DNA from 4 places in the Peribacillus sp. YIM B13481 genome. Region 1 is predicted to be linked to each of the others. Evidence: riboswitches for the same ligand, from Rfam matches in the RefSeq annotation. Region 1 holds a riboswitch; each other region holds the start of a gene.

Region 1 (4,676 bases):
ACAGCTGATGGTGAAAGCTATTATTCCTTAAGATTGAATGATGTACTTGTAAAACGGTCAGTTACTCATCCTGATGCCAAGAAAATAGTGTTTCTCTTTTCAGATCCTGACTGCAGGGAATTTATAGGAATCGATATATATGACACGAAGTCCTATGATGAATCATTCTTAATCGGCTGATTTTAGTTCATCTTCATACAGCCAGAACCGGAAACGAGAAGGGGATCCATTATTCAATATTTGCAAAGACGGCTAGATCTTCTTTATTGCCAACTACTAAAAGCATATCTTTTTCATGGATATCCTGATCGGGTGATGGTGCTATGATAATTTCCCCATTACTCACGATGGCAATGACGCTGATATTATATTTTGCGCGTAAATCCAGCTCCCTGAGGCTTTTTCCCTTCATGCTCATGGGGACTATGATTTCCTCGATATTGTATTCTTTAGAGAGTTCAATATAGTTCAGCATGTTAGGGGACAGAAGCTGGTTCGCGACCCGTTCCCCCATATCCCTCTCAGGATAGATGACCCAGTCGGCACCAACTTTTTTGAGCACCTGACCGTGATTTTTATTAAGGGCCTTGGCAATCACCTTTTTGACCCCAAGCTCTTTTAAAAGCAAGGTAGTTAAAATGCTTGATTGCATATCAATTCCGATGGCTACGATGACACAATCGAAGTTGCGGATTCCAATGGATTTCAATGTCTCTTCTTCAGTCGTATCCGCAATGACTGCATGGGTAACGCTCAGTTCCGCATTCTCGACTCTTTCCCCGCTGATATCAATACCCAATACCTCTTGGCCAGCCGAATATAATCTATGGGCCACACTGGTTCCGAATCTGCCTAAACCAATCACGGCATATTGTCTTTTTCCCATCTTTTACACTCCTTCATTTATGTTTAACCAATCATGATTTTCCCTTTTGGACGTCGGAACGGATCTGGTTTGCGCCTCATAGCGATGGCAAAGGCCAAAGTCAAAGGACCCACACGGCCTGCAAACATTGTGAAAATGATGAGCATCCGGCCAACCGGTGATAATTCGGGGGTCAAACCCATTGAAAGTCCCACGGTGGCAAATGCTGAAGTGGCTTCAAATAAAATCATCAAGAAGTCACTTCCGCTTTCAGTGATGGTCAGCAGAATGGAGATGATTGAAACCATGAATACGCCAATGAATGTAACGGATAATGCTTTAAAGATCGTTTCACTCACAATGCGGTGCCGGAATAATACCACATCACCCTTTCCTTTAATCTGTGACCAGACCGTTCCGATAAGCGTCGCAAATGTGGTTGTTTTAATCCCGCCGCCAGTCGATCCGGGTGAAGCCCCAACGAACATCAAGAAAATGATGAGCAGTATTGTGGGTTGAGTCAAATCAGGGATATTCAGCGTATTGGAGCCGGCCGTCCTTGGTGAAACCGATTGAAATAGAGACGATAACGTTTTACCCATGAAAGATAAAGGCTGCAATGTCTTGGCATTACCGAACTCGAATAAAAAGATTAAAATTGCGCCGGCGATTGTAAGTGTCAGGCTAGTCATCAGAACAACCTTCGTATGTAAAGATAAACGATGGGTATCACGATATTCGTATAGTTCATTCATCACGATAAAACCTATTCCGCCAAACGTGATCAGGAAGGCGACCGTAAGGGTTACGAATGGATCCGATACATAAGGGGTCAAACTCTTGAATTCTCCCATTAAATCAAAACCGGCATTATTGAAATTCGATATGGAATGAAAAACCCCGTAATAGATCGCTTTGCCGATTGGCATGTCAAAAGAAAAGCGAATCGATAAGATAAGGGCACCCAAGCCTTCAATGATGGCCGTGAAAATTAAAAGCCGTTTTACTAACTTGACTATACCTGCCATGGAAAGATTATTTAAGGACTCCTGCAAGAGTAACCTGCCTTTTAAAGAAATCCTTTTGCCTAAAAGGAAAAAGAAAAACGTCGCAAATGACATGAATCCTAAGCCGCCTATCTGAATCAGTGTTAAGATGACCAATTCACCAAAAGTGGTGAAGGTCGTTCCCGTATCCACTACGACTAGTCCTGTTACACATGTAGCGGAGGTTGAGGTGAATAAAGCATCCAGAAAAGCAAGGCCGTTCCCATTTTCAGTGGAAATCGGCAGGGTCAGCAAATAGGCCCCAATAAGTATCAGGGTGGCAAAGCCGAGTACAAGGATTTTTGGCGGATCCAATAAATTTTTTGCTTTTATCAATTGATCATCCCTACCTAAAAATGACATGTGTAAAACTGTATGAATATCTTAACCATCAATCCTTTTATCAAATCCTTTTTTAGCATAATAAAAAGACCTGCGTAATCATCGAACAGCTATTTTGTCACAAAAAGCGTGCAAAAAAAAGCTCCCGAAATAGGCGGTCTTATGACCTCCTTCGCTTTAGCCGACGAAGTTAGCTGGCGGGTAGGATGGCGAAAGAGCTGATCTCATCCCTTCTGCATGGCAGAATTAACCCCAAATGATTGGGTCCTCCGTACTCAATTCCTTTGAGTTTTGGCCGAAATGTATTAAATTGATAAACGTATTCTACTCCCAACATTTAGCAGTTGTAAACCCCTAAATTGTAAAAAAATATTTCTTTAATAAAACTGAAAATTTACGTTTTATTTACATTGATAAAACGTATTGACAAATATTAGTTAGCACATTATGATAGGTTCGATTAATCCGATTATGATAACAGTTTCGGTGTACTTGATTCAACACTTTCTAGCTGAACAGGTCATTGCCAATCAATGTTATTAATATATATAAATTATTTTTCTTTTGAAAAGCATAAAGAAAAAGTCATTGCATTCGTATTTAAAGGTTTCAGACATTTTATAAAAAAGGCGGGCAATTATGGAGAAGACGTTCAATAGATATGTTATTAACGCTACAGGCAAGGGTGGCCAGACATATTTAACACAATGCCAGGATAAAGATGCACTAAGGAAATGGATAGCCGATCATGAGGACCAAATCATAATGAATGAGTTAAGGATAACGGATAAGAAAAAGAATCCGTTTTTAAAATTGTTTTCCCTAAAGTAAATCAACTGAATCCAAACATTCATTTAACGGTATTCAATTATGTCATTCCTGTGTCTTATTCGGGAACGCTGAGCGAAAAATTCCTATCTTGTTTTGCTTTCAAACTCATTTAATTTTGAATGAGTTTTTTGTTTTGAAAATTATGCTTATTTATTTCTTATTCAGCTGCATGGTGGTGATGGAAACGGCCATCGATTCCCAAGAAGCAGCGTTTGCCAAGGCCATACTCCTTTTGTCGGACAGCGATTACGGATTCCTTGTAAGCATCGCCGGAGCAGGTATCATTGCGGGTGCTATAGTCAATGCCGTATTCATCAGTAAAGTGATTGGTCTTGGATCTTTGTTTGTCTCGATAGGTTATATGGCCTATGCCTTTTCGAATTCCTTTTCAATGGCCGCCATCGGTTTTTTCATCATTGCCCTCTCATTGGCGTTTGCCAACACAGGCTTTCAAACCTTTTATCAAAATAATATTCCCGTGGAAATCATGGGCAGGGTCGGAAGTGTTTTTGGCTTGTTAGAAGCTTTATTGATCATCATCACTACCGCAATTGTTGGTGTTTCAGTTCATTTCATTTCGATTCGGTTCGTGGTGATTTCAGGTTCAATGATCATGTTTGCTATATCCATTTTATTGTCCATGCTTAGTATGAAGGCCTCGAAGAGCAGGTATTATCAGGTTGGAAGGGGAGAGGTCAAAGCGGGGGAAAAGATGTAAGTTTAAAGGGGGATTATCCCATTTTATTATCCTAAAGGCATGTAAATGGAACATGCCTTTATAAAAATTCATTGAATGAATGTCCGTAATTGGCTGATGAAGTTCAGGATTTGAAAATGAATTTTCGCCATTTCTTCCGCCGTTTGCTCTTCGCAATTCTCCAGCCACTCCTGTATAACGCCTAAAATCGCAGATGTCATGAAGGCGTGCATATACATGCGGAATGCTTCATCTTTAGCTGCTGGATGCTGGCTGATCAAACGCTCCAATAGTACTTCACCGAACACAAGCTTTATTTTTTTTGCAAAAGAAGGATCTCCCTTATCTCCAAGAATGGCCCTTAATGCGTGCGCATGTTCACTGATGAATTGAAAAATTGCTACGAAAGGCGGGTAAAGTTGTTGTTGATGGAGGGCCAAAAAAGCCTCTTTCGGCAAAATGGCAGTAATTCGAGTTTGAAGTTCATTTAACAATTCCTGCTGTAAGTGATCCATCAATTCATATTTATCTGTGTAATGCAAATAGAATGTGCCCCGATTAATGTTGGCGCGCTCTGCAATTTTCTTCACTGAGACATGTGGGAACCCCTCTGTTTCAACGAGTGCAATAAAATGATGTTGTATCTGCTTTTTCTTCTTCTGTACCATATCCTCATGAAATTCCGCCATTGAATGTCTCCTCACTAAACATTTTTCGAAATGTGTTGATTGTATTAGACTAAAAGCTACCTTAGAATGATGATACACTCAACACCGTGTTAATTAAAGAGGGAGGATGTGTGTACAATGAAAAATGCGATTTCTATTGAAGGAATTGCTAAGGGTTTTCATCATAAAAAGGTCATTCAGCCATTGAACCTGAATATTGAAAAAAG
Region 2 (4,676 bases), on a different contig from region 1:
TCAGGAGAAAGAGATTTAGCATAATTTAAGGTATTCTCTACAACATGAGTCATGCCAGCAACAGGCACTATCATAACATTACCGTCAATGGTCACAGATGGTTCACAAGTTGTAAGCCTAAGTTGGTCTCCAACAGCTTCATAATGCTTTTTAATTCGATGGAAGAGAAGGACAATGATAGGTAGAAAAATTAGGATTGACCAAACCTGTGAGAATTTTGTTAAAAAGAACATCATTGTGACCGTGAAACTAATAACAGCACCAATCGTATTAACTATTAGTTTTGGAAGCCACCCCTGAGGCTTCTCACGAATCCATTTAGCCATCATTCCTGTTTGGGACAATGTAAATGGAATAAAAACTCCAACTGCATAAAGTGGGATTAGATGCTCTGTTTCTGCCTGAAAAGCAACAATTAAAAGTATTGAAGCAATACCAAGGATGATGATGCCATTTGAATATCCTAATCGGTCCCCTCTAACTAGAAACATCCTTGGAATAAACTTATCCTTTGCAAGATTCACTGCCAACAACGGGAAAGCCGAATAACCAGTGTTCGCAGCAAGGATTAATATCAATGCTGTAGTTCCTTGAATAAAGAAGTACATGAAATTCCGTCCGAAAGTTTCTTCGGCAATTTGGGAAACAACGGTTACCTCTCCACTTGGAGAAATGCCATAATAATAGGCTAAAAATACGATTCCTGAAAACAGTATGGCAAGCAAGGTTCCCATTGCCATTAATGTTTTAGCCGCATTATTTGGAGCTGGGTCTTTAAAGTTAGGAATAGCATTCGATATGGCTTCAACCCCTGTTAAAGCCGAACTTCCTGAAGCAAACGCCCTTAAAAGAATAAACAAACTGATTCCCGCCACAGGTGTACCTATTGGGGTGTGTAATTCAGGAGAAACTCCTCCAGTTAGAATATTATAAATACCCACACCAATTAATATAAACAACGCAAAAACGAATAAGTAAACGGGGTAGGCTAAAATTGAAGCAGACTCCGTTACTCCTCTTAAATTCAAAATTGTAATAAGAATTACAAATACAATGGCAATTACCACATTATAGTTATGTAAAGTGGGAAAGGCAGATGTTAAAGCATCGGTCCCAGCAGACACACTTACAGCAACAGTTAGTATGTAGTCTACCAATAGGGATCCTCCAGCTATTAAGCCTGAATTTACACCTAAATTGCTCTTTGAAACCACATACGCTCCACCGCCATGAGGATAAGCAAAGATGATTTGCCTATAAGACAATATGAGAGCTGTTAAAAGAATTAATACACCAACTGCGATAGGAATTGAATACCAAAATGCTGCTGCACCTAACGTAATCAATACTATCAAAATTTGTTCAGGACCATATGCCACTGATGATAGAGCATCAGAAGAAAGGATTGCTAATGCTTTCGTTTTGTTAAGTTTCTGTTCTCCTAATTCATTGGATTTCAAAGGTCGTCCAATTAAAAGCCTTTTTATGAATGGAATCATTAATCACGCACCGCCTAATATATCTATTGGTTAATTTTTACCCTTATCAATAGTAATTACTCAAAAAAGAAATAATTTTACATGCATAAAAAAGTGCCTACAAGTCATATTTAATAGACCTGTAGGCACATCACTTTTCGTGTGTCACAAGTTCCACCTTCCTTCTCATTTAACGCTTACGAGGTTAGCTGTCGGATTCGGACCTTTGAGTAGCCCTACCTTGAAAGGATTCACCCCTTGGGTTAAGTAACAACCCACAAAAATGGTTCCCCCGTACCTAATGGTTTCAGCGATTTAGAAATTTGAACTGTGATTATAATACTCCTGTGTTCAGAGAATGTAAATGAATTTTATGTAAAAGATTAAAACCGAGGATAACGGAAATGTTAGTAGTACATATTAGTTCATGCTTTAGTATTTTTGATTTCTAACACGAAAGGAGGATTTACATGTTCAAAGATAATAGTCCCTTTTTATCTGATGAATTTTTAGATGAGTTAGCTAAAGACATTAACCAGCAATATGGAGGTCCCACAAAAGAACAAATTGCAGAACCCATAAACAATGATTAGAATATAAGTCCACAAGAAAGTACCTTTAGATATTGAACTCATACCATTGTGTATGTCCTCACTTTTTCATTAAACTGCCCCGTTAGCCATTCATGAAGCGCAAAAATCAGCGCTTCACCACAGAGAATGAAAATTGGTCTCTATGTCGATAATGTTTTAATGGCTGGCGAAGAAGGTCTTTGAACTATGGTACCTTTGAGCCCATCCGTTAGTCTGACTCCGATGACCACGGTGTACCACCGACTGTCGCGCCCTTTATGGGTAGCACTCATGGGAGATTAATCCTTTTTTGGTCGTCGCGCTAGCCTCTACTTAATTTGCTATAATTGGAGGTTTTTGTTTAACGATTTACCAAACTCAATCAGATCACTCATAAGGCTCAGCCTTTTTTTTAAAAGCGTTTTTACTGGGTCTATTTTATTGTGGTTTTTTCTGGATTTTGTGCTTTTTTAATTTTCATGGGAGTTCGATTCACTTATTTCTAGTATATTCTGGAGTATCACAGAGTGGACATTCCTCATATTGCTTTTCCTTTGCTAGAATAAAGTAAATCCCAAGAATAAAAGTAATTATTAAAATGACACAAATTACCCAAAACATCAAAGGATATTGATAATGTACTGTTACTGTTGTAACTCCTGAATTCATATCTGTTGTTGTTATTGTATTCTTAACAGGGTCATAAAGCATGTCTACTATTAAGTATGTTAGTAAAGATGAAAGAGTAAGAAAAATTCCTATCGCACGTTTCATCATTTTCACCTCCTAAAACCGTTAAACTGTATACAGTTTAACGTAAAAACAAAATCCTTCTTCAACTCCCTCAGTTTATACGACTTTCTCACCAATACTCGCTGAATCGCAGGATTTCATCACCCTTGAATTTAAGTTCACGGTAAAATCATATACATAATGAGCAGCTTCCGGAACATGTAAACGTGGGCTAATCGTTTCCAGACGGTGAATTGGGCGAATTAAAAAAATTATTAAAAATGGAAAAATGAAGTCTAACACCCAAGGACATCTTATAGTAAAATTAGCTATGAAATTAGGGTCCTACAAAATATATTTAGTACTAGAAACAATGGGGGATAATATAATTGAATATGATAAGAGGCGAGTGGAAAAATATTTTCAGCCATCGCAAAACTGGGTTAACATTGATAGTCATTCTTTTTGTACCGTTGCTCTATAGCAGCATTTTTCTATCCGCTTTTAGAAATCCTTATTCTAAAACTGGAGATCTTCCAATTGCAGTAGTAAATGAAGATCTGGGATCAAAATTTTCTGGGCAGAATTTACAGTTAGGAAAAGATTTGGTTCATGATTTGAAACAGAATCACTCGTTTAAATGGAAATTTACCAATAGTAAAGAAGCGTTTAAAGGATTAAAAAATGAAGATTTTTACATGGTAGTCGAAATTCCAAATGATTTCTCTAAAAATGGAGCTACCTTGTTAGATAAACATCCTAGTAAAATGGGCCTGAGATATTACACAAATCCGGGGAAAAACTATACTGCATCAAAGATAGCAACCTCTGGAATTAGTAAAATCAATGAGAAAATATCAAATTCTATCACAAAACAATATGCAGTCACATTATTTAATAGTTTAAATGAAGTAGGCGAGCATTTACAAAAAGCAGCTGAAGGAGCGAATAAAATAGACCAGGCTGCCAACAAAATTACAAATTCCTCCAAAACACTACAAGACCATTTGCAGAGTTTAGCTGCTGGTACCGTCTTATTTAAAGATGGTACACAAAGTTTACGCAATGGAACTCAACAATTTCAAACGGAAATTGGTCAATTGTCTAACGGGGTTCAAACACTTAATAGTGGTATGGATAATTTAGAAAATGGCTTGGGTGTCCTTAACAAAACTGGTGAAAATCTCGCCAAAGGTTCTAAACAATTAGAACAAGGAGCTAATGATCTTAAAAGAAACCTACAGCAGGCACACCAAGGTACAATTGAAATTCAAGACAAAGTTGACCCACTATTAATCGCGTTGGGGGATATATATGAAAGACAGCCTGAAATGATTAGTCAACTGAACTCCTTACAACAAATCCTTCAAGGGCAGAACCAACTAGTTAAAGAACAAAAAAGGATTATCCTTAAAAGCAAAAGTCTTTCTGAGGAAGAAAAACAACAGTTGCTTTTGAATTTGGATACTTTCATGTCTCTTTCCACTGCAGATGATTTAAAACAAGAAATTACGGAATTCGAGTCTACGATGTTAACCGTTTCACAAAATTCACAGCAAGTGCAGAGTCAACTTGATCTGTTTGCAAAAGGACAACTATCGATGTATGAAGGCGCTAATAAATTGGCTGAAGGGCAACATACCCTTAGTTCAAATCTAGGGACATTTAACAAAATGTTAGCCGAAGCACATAGTGGTGCTAACAAATTAACAGATGGAACTCGCGCTGTTTCCGACAGTATATTAAAAATGGACAATGCAAGCAATCAATTTGCAAAAGGGATTGAAAAACTTAACTCTAGTGCCAATCAGTTTAGTGAAGACTCTCAAAAACTTGCAGATGGTTCCGCATCAATATATAAGGGATCTTCCCATCTATCTGACGGAACAGGTCA
Region 3 (4,676 bases), on a different contig from region 1:
TAACGAGGTTTACGATAAGGTGGGTATGACAGCAGGCTTGAAAGTTACCTCCGACATTGGGATATTCGATTTCACTGGAATAGAACCTGTGGAACATTTACTATTCGGAAGTATTGGTTACCTTGATGAAGACTCATATAAAGGTATGTTAAAGAAAGTTGAAGATACAATTAATTCCCATTTCTCATGATCATATACAAATGTTGAAAAAAAGCCTGCTCACTACTGGGGAGTCTTGAAAGGTTTTGAACCACAGGTGCTTTATTAAAAGAAATTGCAGAGGCAGCTTTCTTTCTTTACAACAAAAGGGAAGCCCCCTCTTCAGAATGAGAAGAAGGGGCTTCCCTTTTGTGAAAAATTGCTTCATTAACCTTATGATCTCTTGTCTTAAGTAAAGGTTAATCTTATTTCCTTCAAATTAGGTTGGAGGAAAGCGCATAGTTCTGAATGAATAGAGCCGATGATTCTTTCGTAGGAATCATCGGCTTTTTACAATTAACCTGAAACTAATAGAAAGGAGAATTTTAAAAGAATTATCCCTCTCTCCTTCATTGACATCGCTTAGAAGCGGAGGACCTATCTTTTAGCCTCATTTAACTAATAAGGGCCTCCTACCTGAGTTTTTAATTCGCATACAGGCGATATTGGTCACTTAATGTATCTCCATTACCGTAAATATAGGCTTTTGAGCCTGATGTATAAGAAGAATCGTCGTACTTCCATTTGATTCTGAGACCCATGTACCCGCCTGCTCCATAGGTGTTCTCGCCATTCTTTTTAATATATTGCGAGAAACTGGTCCACGTCTTGGGGCCAACCACACCATCCACTATCAGATGGTTTTCTTTTTGATATTTCTTTACACCCGCTTCGGTTTTCGGCCCAAAAATCCCATCAACGTCAACCACTGCTGAATCAGTATAAAAACCCATGACATTGAGGATATACTGCATATTTTTGACTTCCACCCCATGAGTGTCCTTCCGCAAAATCGAGTTTTTATCCCAGCTTTGCGGGTGGTGAAATCCTCCGGCAGATGCTGAAGCAGTGGAAAAAGATATCCCCAGGACTATTGCTAATACTATCAAACAGGTAAGTAATTTCTTCAAAGCGCCATCTCCCTCTTTTTTATTTTCAATACACCTTACTAGTTCCCCTCAGATTTTATATTCCCCTTCCGACAAATGTCCTGTTTATTTTGAAACTGCTAAACAAACATAGTCACCAGTAGGACCACAAAATTGGATAAGTTGTACGAACAATAGAGAAAATCCTTAAAGCTTTAAAAGAAGATGCTAGCTCTTAATCATTGTGTTCAAAGGAGAAACAGATCATCTGATACCTTTTTACGCTGTTGGAGTATTTATCCCTTTTCCCTTATCCCAAACAGGAATGATGCTTAAATGGGTTAGAGAAAAACCTAAAGGTTGGATTCCAAAACTAATTATTAATTCAATTGGCGGGTTAATTAACTTTATCATCACAATGATGTTCTTTTTTTACTAAATTCCACAGGTTTTGTAGGTATTGGTATTTCTACCTATCATTATTTTAACCTTTCATCGAATTAGAAAGCACTATGAAGCTGTTGGCGATCTGTTGCGACTTACAACATGCGAGCCTTCTAACCTAAAATATATATATAAATTTTATAAAAATGATAATTCATGTAACTTAAACAGTATTATTTGATGGTTTCTAATTACCTCTCTAAATCTTTATCCAGTATAAAAACTTCAATTCTTTCACCTGTTTTAGTGCTAATATCACTATGGGAAGAAAGAACTTTACATCCAGTATGATCTTCAACTATTTTTTCGTAATCCTTAGTGTACATTTCACGAAGAAGCGAGCGCATTTTTTTTACAAGTTTTTTGCCGGAATTGTGACTGACAAGATGCTTTTCTTCCACAGTCAGGACCCCTTTAAAACGAGTAATCAACATGTCATTAATTATATATGTTTTTGCTTCCTGTGGTCCTCTGCCTATCAGATCACGCTGGAACTTAATAAATGCTGCACTTATTTCTGCTTCAAGTTTCTTTTTTGGATTTAACATAATGCCTCCATTTTATCTCGGGAATTTATGGGATTTATCATAATGCCCAACCTTAGTTATTGTCAATGTAAGTTTACAAACCTATAAAAAAATGTAATCACTAGAATTATTAAGTAAAGTTAGCTTTTGATGACTTATTCGGACTAAAATGACTTTATTTGGTCGATTTTGAATTAATATCGTGATTTTATGAGGTTTACAAACATTTAATGATGAGCGTAGAATAATCCACATAAATAACAATTTGATATCGGCCAAATCTCAAGAAATTGAGAACGGAGGACCCACTATTTTTGGGGTTAATTCTGCATTTGCAGAAGGGATGAGATACTCTTTCGCCATCCTACCCGTCAGCTAACTTCGTCGGCTAAAGCGAAGGAGGTCATAAGACCACCTTAATTCAGGAGGCTTTTTTTGTTATGTTTGTAGCAAGATAGCAACCTGTCATTTCCGTAGGTCTTTTTATTATGCCTATAAACGAAAAGGTGTCTTGGAAGACAGATCGCACAGAGAGCTGTAAAGCTTGCTGGGTGATAAGTAGACCAATGAGTACTTTTTCTCCAATTTTATATGTTTGCTTTGCAATTAATCCAATAACCGATGCGTGAATCGTATTTATTAACGCGGGGATATGGATAGCTACTGCATGGCTGCATACATGGGGAAAGAGTAAGCATTGGTCTATTTTTTTATGTTATCAACTGGCAGGCTTCTCTTCCCCAGAAAGAATGCAGATTGAAAATTAATAAGAGAAAGTACTAATGGGGTGGATTGTATGGGAAAAGTGCTGCTTGTTGGAAAAGGAAAATTATTTATATCTGTAAAGGAAAGTATAGGGGCCACCCACACGGATACAAGTAATGTAGAAACTGTAGACTATGATGAAGAATGGTTTAAGCCTACAAGAAACCTGAAGGAATGTGATGGAAAAATGGTTCATAAATCAGAGCAGGATAACTGTGTTTATCTATTCCCTAATTCTCTGTTTGATGGAATTAATCTTGTGAAAATATTTTCAGAGTTCAAATCTTATAGGTTTTTTGTTGTCACTCATGATCATCAATATTCTAGTCTATATAAAAAATGGGAGCTGATTTTGTCATCTTCAGTAAACCAGAATGTTACAGCTATAACTGGCTGCTAACAAGTGGAACCTAGTTTCTTTAAGAAACTCAAAGGGGGTGAGTACATTTTAGTTTGAAATTTTTATAGTTTGGAAGGAGAGACGTCAATGGATCTTATATCAGTTTCACTTACAGCTTTTTCATTCTTAACATTTTTTGGATTTATCCATTTTTGTAACAAAGTTATAGAAGAAAAAGGAGAGTAGAAACGATGTTTTTATTATTTATTGTTGGAGCACTTTCGTTGTATTTAATTCATGCTTTAATTTACCCGGAAAAATATTAATAGCTACAAAACGGAGGAAATGCAAATGGATTTTTTACAAATCGGTCTGGTATTGGCACTCGTCATTATCCTGGCAATACCACTGGCGAAATATTTAGCTAATGTTTATTCCCTTGAAACAACAAAACAAGATCGGATGTTTGGATGGTTAGAAAGGGGCATTTATAAATTATCTGGTATTAATACCGGTGATATGAACTGGAAGCAATATGTAAAGGCACTACTATTGAGTAATTTAGTCATGTTTATTATTTCGTACATGATCATTCGATTTCAAGGAATTTTACCGGGTAACCCAAGTAAGATAGACAACATGGATCCATTATTGGCATTCAATACTGCTGTAAGCTTCCTTACCAATACCAATTTACAGCACTACAGCGGGGAATCGGGACTTTCTTATTTATCGCAAATGGTCGTCATCATATTTTTGATGTTCACGACACCAGCTACCGGTCTTTCGTTATGTATGGCTTTTTTCAGAGGCCTGACCGGGCAGTTCAGTATGGGGAATTTTTATGTGGATTTAATTCGTTCCATCACCCGGGTACTACTGCCGTTATCTATCTTAATCGGTCTTGTCCTAGTATCTCAAGGGGTTCCGCAAACCCTTGATCCTACGGCCATTGCAACTACATTGGAAGGTGCGAAGCAGAATATTGCACGTGGGCCAGTAGCTGCGTTAGAGTCTATTAAACATTTAGGGACAAATGGCGGTGGATTTTTTGGTGTCAACTCGGCACATCCCTTTGAGAATCCTAATGGTTTCACCAATATATTAGAGATTTTATCAATGTTTCTGATACCTGTTGCCCTTCCATTAACGTTTGGATATATGGCAAAAAACAAGAAATTAGGTTGGATTCTTTTTTTAGCAATGGGATTAATGTTCCTTGTGTTCTTAGGTGTTACGTATTTCAGCGAACAAAATGGAAATCCAGCATTAGAGAGAATAGGGATTTCTCAAGAGAATGGAAGTATGGAAGGGAAGGAGGTGCGGTTTGGAATCGCACAGAGTGCCCTTTTTACAGCCGTTACGACAGCAGCTACTACAGGTACAGTCAATAATATGCATGATACGCTTACTCCACTTGGAGGATTAGTGCCATTGGCAGAAATGATGTTGAACTGTGTGTTTGGCGGTGATGGAGTAGGGACGGTCAATATTCTTATGTACGCAATAATGGCTGTATTCATTGCCGGGTTG
Region 4 (4,676 bases), on a different contig from region 1:
TGGCCAGAACGGTAAAACCGCAGCTTGCCGGGCAACAGGAATGGCAGCATTAAACTTGCCGTTATGCTTAACATCATGACCATGCATTTACCCAGGCTAACACCAATATGATTATGGTGAAATACTCTAGTTAGCAAATGCAAAATCCAGTAGCCTATATGTTATGAAAGATGAAGTATCCTTGCACCTTACTGAGCAATAATAGTTATTGTGAATTTAATGAGTTATTAATGAATGATCTTATTATATCGGGGGCGTTAGTTTGAAAAAAGACAGCCGTAGTGCTGTCTTTTTAATTATGAGATTATAAATAATATACGAACAGAGCCCAATAAAAAAGCAAACCATATGTAGGTTTGCTTCTTTTCTTAGATGATGGAACTTACTTCTTCAAATGATAGGGAACTGTCGCAACAACTACATTTCTTCTATAAAGCAAGTAGGCCTTAATCAGTAAACTTGATTGGTTATGAAGAATATTGTGCCAGCCTTTCTTCGGAATAAATTGCGGGATTATTACCGTAACTTTATAGTTGGATTCACTCGCTTTATGTTCAACTGTATCCACGAATTTAGTTAATGGCTGTATGATACTCCTGTAATAAGAGTTTAGTGTGACGAGTCTAACATCTGGCTGCCACTTTTTCCACTTTTCTTCAAATTTCTTTTCATCTTCTCTTTCAAAAGCAACATAAACGGCAATGACCTGATGTGCTGATAGAGATTTAGCATAATTTAAAGAGTTCTCAACCACATGAGTTATACCGGCCACAGGCACAATAATGATATTCCCTTCTATTGGCAAGATGGGCTCACAAGTTGTAATCCTTAGCTGGTCTCCGACTGCTTCATAATGCTTCCTAATTCGATGAAAAATTAAAATGATGATAGGTAAAAAAATCAAAACAGGCCAAACCTGAGTAAATTTGGTTAAAAAGAATATCATCGTGACGATAAAACTAATAGTGGCACCAATTGAATTAATGGTTAATTTCATGATCCAGCCTTTTGGCTTTTCGCGTATCCATTTGACAATCATCCCGGTCTGGGAAAACGTAAATGGAATAAATACCCCTACCGCATAAAGTGGAATAAGATTTTCTGTATGTCCCCCAAATGCGACTATTAAGATGATGGATGCAAGTCCTAGTATGATAATTCCATTGGAATATCCTAATCGGTCCCCTCTAATCGTAAACGCCCTTGGTATGAATTTATCTTTTGCAAGATTCACCGCAAGCAAGGGGAAAGCGGAATAGCCAGTATTGGCAGCAAGAATCAAGATCAATGCAGTCGTACCTTGAATGAAGAAATACATGAAATTCCGACCAAAGATCTCTTCAGCAATCTGCGAGACGACCGTTACCTCTGCGCTAGGAACAATGCTTAAATAGTAGGCTAAGAATACGATTCCCGTAAATAATACAGCCAGTAAGGAACCCATAGCTATTAAAGTTTTTGCAGCATTATTCGGAGCTGGGTCTTTAAAGTTCGGAATCGCATTGGAAATCGCTTCGACTCCTGTCAATGCGGAACTTCCTGATGCAAATGCTCTTAGCAGTATGAATAAACTGATGCCCGCTACTGGAGTCCCGATTGGCGCGTGTAATTCCGGTGAGACTCCTCCTGTCAGGATTTTGTAAATTCCTACACCAATCAAGATGAACAATGCTAAAACGAATAGATACACCGGATAGGCCAAAACAGAGGCCGACTCCGTAACCCCTCTTAGATTAAGGATGGTAAGCAGAAATACAAAAACGATGGCTATGCCTACATTATATGCATGAAGGCCGGGAAAGGCGGACGTGATAGCATCCGTACCTGCAGAAACACTTACAGCTACAGTTAAAATATAATCGACCAATAAGGATCCTCCAGCTATCAACCCTGGATTGATACCTAAATTGTTTTTTGAAACCACATAGGCTCCCCCGCCATGAGGATAAGCAAAAATGATTTGTCTATAGGACAAGATCAATGCAGCCAACAGTAACAATACTCCGATGGCGATGGGTATGGAATACCAGAATGCCGCAGCACCGACCGTGATCAGAACGATTAATATTTGCTCCGGTCCATAAGCAACCGAAGACAAAGCATCAGAAGATAATATCGCCAAAGCCTTGGTTTTGTTAAGCTTTTGATCACCTAGTGCATTTGATTTTAAAGGTCTCCCGATCAAAAACCTCTTTATAGAAGATAACATCAAGAATTCACCACCATTTTTAAGTTATAAGTTTATGTTACCCAGCTATAGAAAAAACAAAAAAAATGGAAAAATGCCCACAAGTCATAACTAAATAGACCTGTAGACATCCACTTTTTTGTCTAACAAGCTCCACCTTCCCTCTCATATAACGCTTACGAGGTTAGCTGTCGGATTCGGACCTAAGAGTAGCCCTACCTTGAAAGGATTCACCCCTTGGATTGTTAAAATAATCCCATACCGGACCCCCCGTACCATAAGGTTTAAGCGATTTAGAAATACGAAACTGTTGATTATCATACTCCCGTGAAATGGAAAAGTAAATGAAAATTTTGCACAGTAAAATAATAATTTATTTTAAGTGAGGCTTTGTTCTGACGTATATAACATAAGTCATCCAAGTGCATGATTCGAAGGTAGGAAAAAGGTGAATAACTTGTTAAAAAAGAGAAACTTCCCAATCAATTTTTAAGAAATGAAAGAACAAAAACGGTGGGTCCTTAAAAGGGAAAATTACCGAATTACGAAACTGTTTAAATCTCTAATTTATTAACGGTTCACCTTTCTTATTAAAAGGATCTGCCCCCGCTTGGATAGGTTTGCAATATATAAACTCCACGCTGAAAATCAAAAATTCGCTTCTTGAAATCCACTTTGATTTCCATCCAAAGGGGCATTCTTTGATTCTAATCAGTTCCTTCCTTCTTGAATTGTTCCCAAATTGCTTTTTTTAAAGACAAAGTATTTCTGGCCAATATAGTTCAGTACTGTATAAAAGATTGTTCCGATAAGTACAGCCACATTTTGCTGAATGGAAAAATGAACGGATGCTTCCAAGGATCCTGCAATGGCTTGTCCTAAAGAATAAGCCGCGGAATAACAAATCAGGATGACGCAAAAGAAACGGGCAACCCCTCTCCGCCAATCTATATCGCTTCTAAAAGTAAAAGTCCTGTTCAACAGAAAACTCGTTACTGCTCCCATACCATTGCCGAAAAAGGTAGAGATCCAGTAAGATAATTCAAGAACATTCATGAGAAAAAGCATGATGGAAAGTCCAACCCCTGTATTGACCATTCCAACCAATAAAAAGCGGATAAAGGAGTTAGTGTGTTTTAGATAGTTTTTCAATACTTGTCCGTTCATTATCTAGTTGCTCCCGTTTATTTAAATCGAGCGGATTAAATAAATCCAGATCCACAATATATTTAGGCCGGCGTTTGGATTCATTATAGATTTTACCGATATATTCCCCAATCAAGCCGACAGCAATCAACTGGAGTCCGCCGATCAACCAGATGGAGGTAATTAATGAGGTCCAACCAGTTTCGGTCTGCCCAAAAAACTTTAACCATAAAAAGTATGACCCAAAAAGTAAGCTAATGAAAAAGGAAAGACATCCTAGCCATAATACAAGCCGGATCGGTGTTACTGAAAAGGAAGTAATGCCATCAAGAGCAAAAGCAACCATCTTCTTAAATGGATATTTCGTTTCCCCTGCCAATCTTTCTTTGCGGTCATAATAAACAGAGTCCGTCTTAAACCCAATAAGCGGGACGATTCCCCGTAAAAAAAGATTCGTTTCTTCAAATCGTTCCAACTCCACGATCGCCCTTTTGCTCATTAGCCGGAAATCTGCATGATTATAGACAAGGTTGACCCCCATTTTGTTCATCATTTTATAAAAGCCAGTTGCAGATGTTCGTTTAAAAAATGAATCAAGGTCCCTTTTTTGGCGGACGCCATATACAATTTCACATCCTTCAGTGAATTTCCGAATGAATTCAGGGATGACTTGAATATCATCTTGTAAATCTGCATCAATTGAAATCACACAATCCGAGGCTTCCTTGGCTGTAAACAATCCGGCAAGGAGTGCATTTTGGTGGCCTGCATTCCGTGAAAGCTTTAGTCCACGAACATATTCATTGTTAATCGTTTCCTTATATATGATCTTCCATGTTTGATCTTTACTTCCATCATCAACCAATAGAATTTTACTTTGACCAGACACAACATTTTCTTCGACTAAACCCCTCACCAATCCACAAAGCTGGGAAATGGTATCCTGCAAAACACTTTCTTCGTTATAACAAGGTACAACAATCGTCACTATCGGTGAATTCACAATATCCCCCCCTTTTCAAATGACTCTGTATAAATGAATTTTCCAAACGGTCCCTTTCTTTGTGAAAATCCTATCCAGTTCCAACCCGTTTTCCTTCGCGTTGTTGATTGGTACGGCAGAAAATATATACTTGCCGCCTAATCCTTTAAACGCATCTACATTAATCTCCAAATTATCCAACTCTTTCTTCGAGCCTTTTTTGAACATATAATGCTTACCAAGCTCATCGGCAAATAGGTAACAACGTCCTCCCCATTCATCAAAGTAGATTCTGATGTTTTTATTCTTTGCCAATTCGTTTTCAATTATTTGACGAAATTGATGTTTGTATGTAAGCGG

The links. Region 1 has a riboswitch for cyclic di-AMP ahead of ACFX4X_RS16905 (TrkH family potassium uptake protein). Riboswitches for the same ligand answer to the same signal wherever they lie in the genome.
Region 2: another riboswitch for cyclic di-AMP. It lies ahead of ACFX4X_RS24145 (APC family permease); the one in region 1 lies ahead of ACFX4X_RS16905 (TrkH family potassium uptake protein).
Region 3: another riboswitch for cyclic di-AMP. It lies ahead of ACFX4X_RS04645 (hypothetical protein); the one in region 1 lies ahead of ACFX4X_RS16905 (TrkH family potassium uptake protein).
Region 4: another riboswitch for cyclic di-AMP. It lies ahead of ACFX4X_RS18025 (APC family permease); the one in region 1 lies ahead of ACFX4X_RS16905 (TrkH family potassium uptake protein).

What each region holds. Positions count from the first base shown of each region.
Region 1 covers NZ_JBHZPE010000031.1:16,994-21,669, forward strand. Annotated here, with positions in the region: gene ACFX4X_RS16895 (DUF2283 domain-containing protein) at 1-180, shown strand, start outside; gene ACFX4X_RS16900 (potassium channel family protein) at 230-886, opposite strand; gene ACFX4X_RS16905 (TrkH family potassium uptake protein) at 910-2,247, opposite strand; cyclic di-AMP (ydaO/yuaA leader) riboswitch at 2,418-2,560, opposite strand; gene ACFX4X_RS16910 (hypothetical protein) at 2,893-3,084, shown strand; gene ACFX4X_RS16915 (MFS transporter) at 3,218-3,802, shown strand; gene ACFX4X_RS16920 (TetR/AcrR family transcriptional regulator) at 3,871-4,470, opposite strand; gene ACFX4X_RS16925 (ABC transporter ATP-binding protein) at 4,588-4,676, shown strand, end outside.
Region 2 covers NZ_JBHZPE010000083.1:6,187-10,862, reverse strand. Annotated here, with positions in the region: gene ACFX4X_RS24145 (APC family permease) at 1-1,499, opposite strand, end outside; cyclic di-AMP (ydaO/yuaA leader) riboswitch at 1,657-1,801, opposite strand; gene ACFX4X_RS24140 (bacitracin ABC transporter ATP-binding protein) at 1,949-2,071, shown strand; gene ACFX4X_RS24135 (hypothetical protein) at 2,543-2,824, opposite strand; gene ACFX4X_RS24130 (YhgE/Pip family protein) at 3,178-4,676, shown strand, end outside.
Region 3 covers NZ_JBHZPE010000004.1:98,003-102,678, reverse strand. Annotated here, with positions in the region: gene ACFX4X_RS04665 (NAD(P)H-dependent oxidoreductase) at 1-190, shown strand, start outside; gene ACFX4X_RS04660 (peptidoglycan-binding domain-containing protein) at 624-1,109, opposite strand; partial or broken gene ACFX4X_RS04655 (amino acid permease) at 1,300-1,623, shown strand; gene ACFX4X_RS04650 (Na-translocating system protein MpsC family protein) at 1,703-2,059, opposite strand; cyclic di-AMP (ydaO/yuaA leader) riboswitch at 2,302-2,443, shown strand; gene ACFX4X_RS04645 (hypothetical protein) at 2,835-3,203, shown strand; gene ACFX4X_RS04640 (potassium-transporting ATPase subunit F) at 3,395-3,469, shown strand; gene kdpA (potassium-transporting ATPase subunit KdpA) at 3,495-4,676, shown strand, end outside.
Region 4 covers NZ_JBHZPE010000035.1:37,277-41,952, reverse strand. Annotated here, with positions in the region: gene ACFX4X_RS18030 (hypothetical protein) at 1-137, opposite strand, end outside; gene ACFX4X_RS18025 (APC family permease) at 383-2,209, opposite strand; cyclic di-AMP (ydaO/yuaA leader) riboswitch at 2,346-2,489, opposite strand; gene ACFX4X_RS18020 (GtrA family protein) at 2,900-3,355, opposite strand; gene ACFX4X_RS18015 (glycosyltransferase family 2 protein) at 3,315-4,337, opposite strand; gene ACFX4X_RS18010 (DUF6044 family protein) at 4,353-4,676, opposite strand, start outside.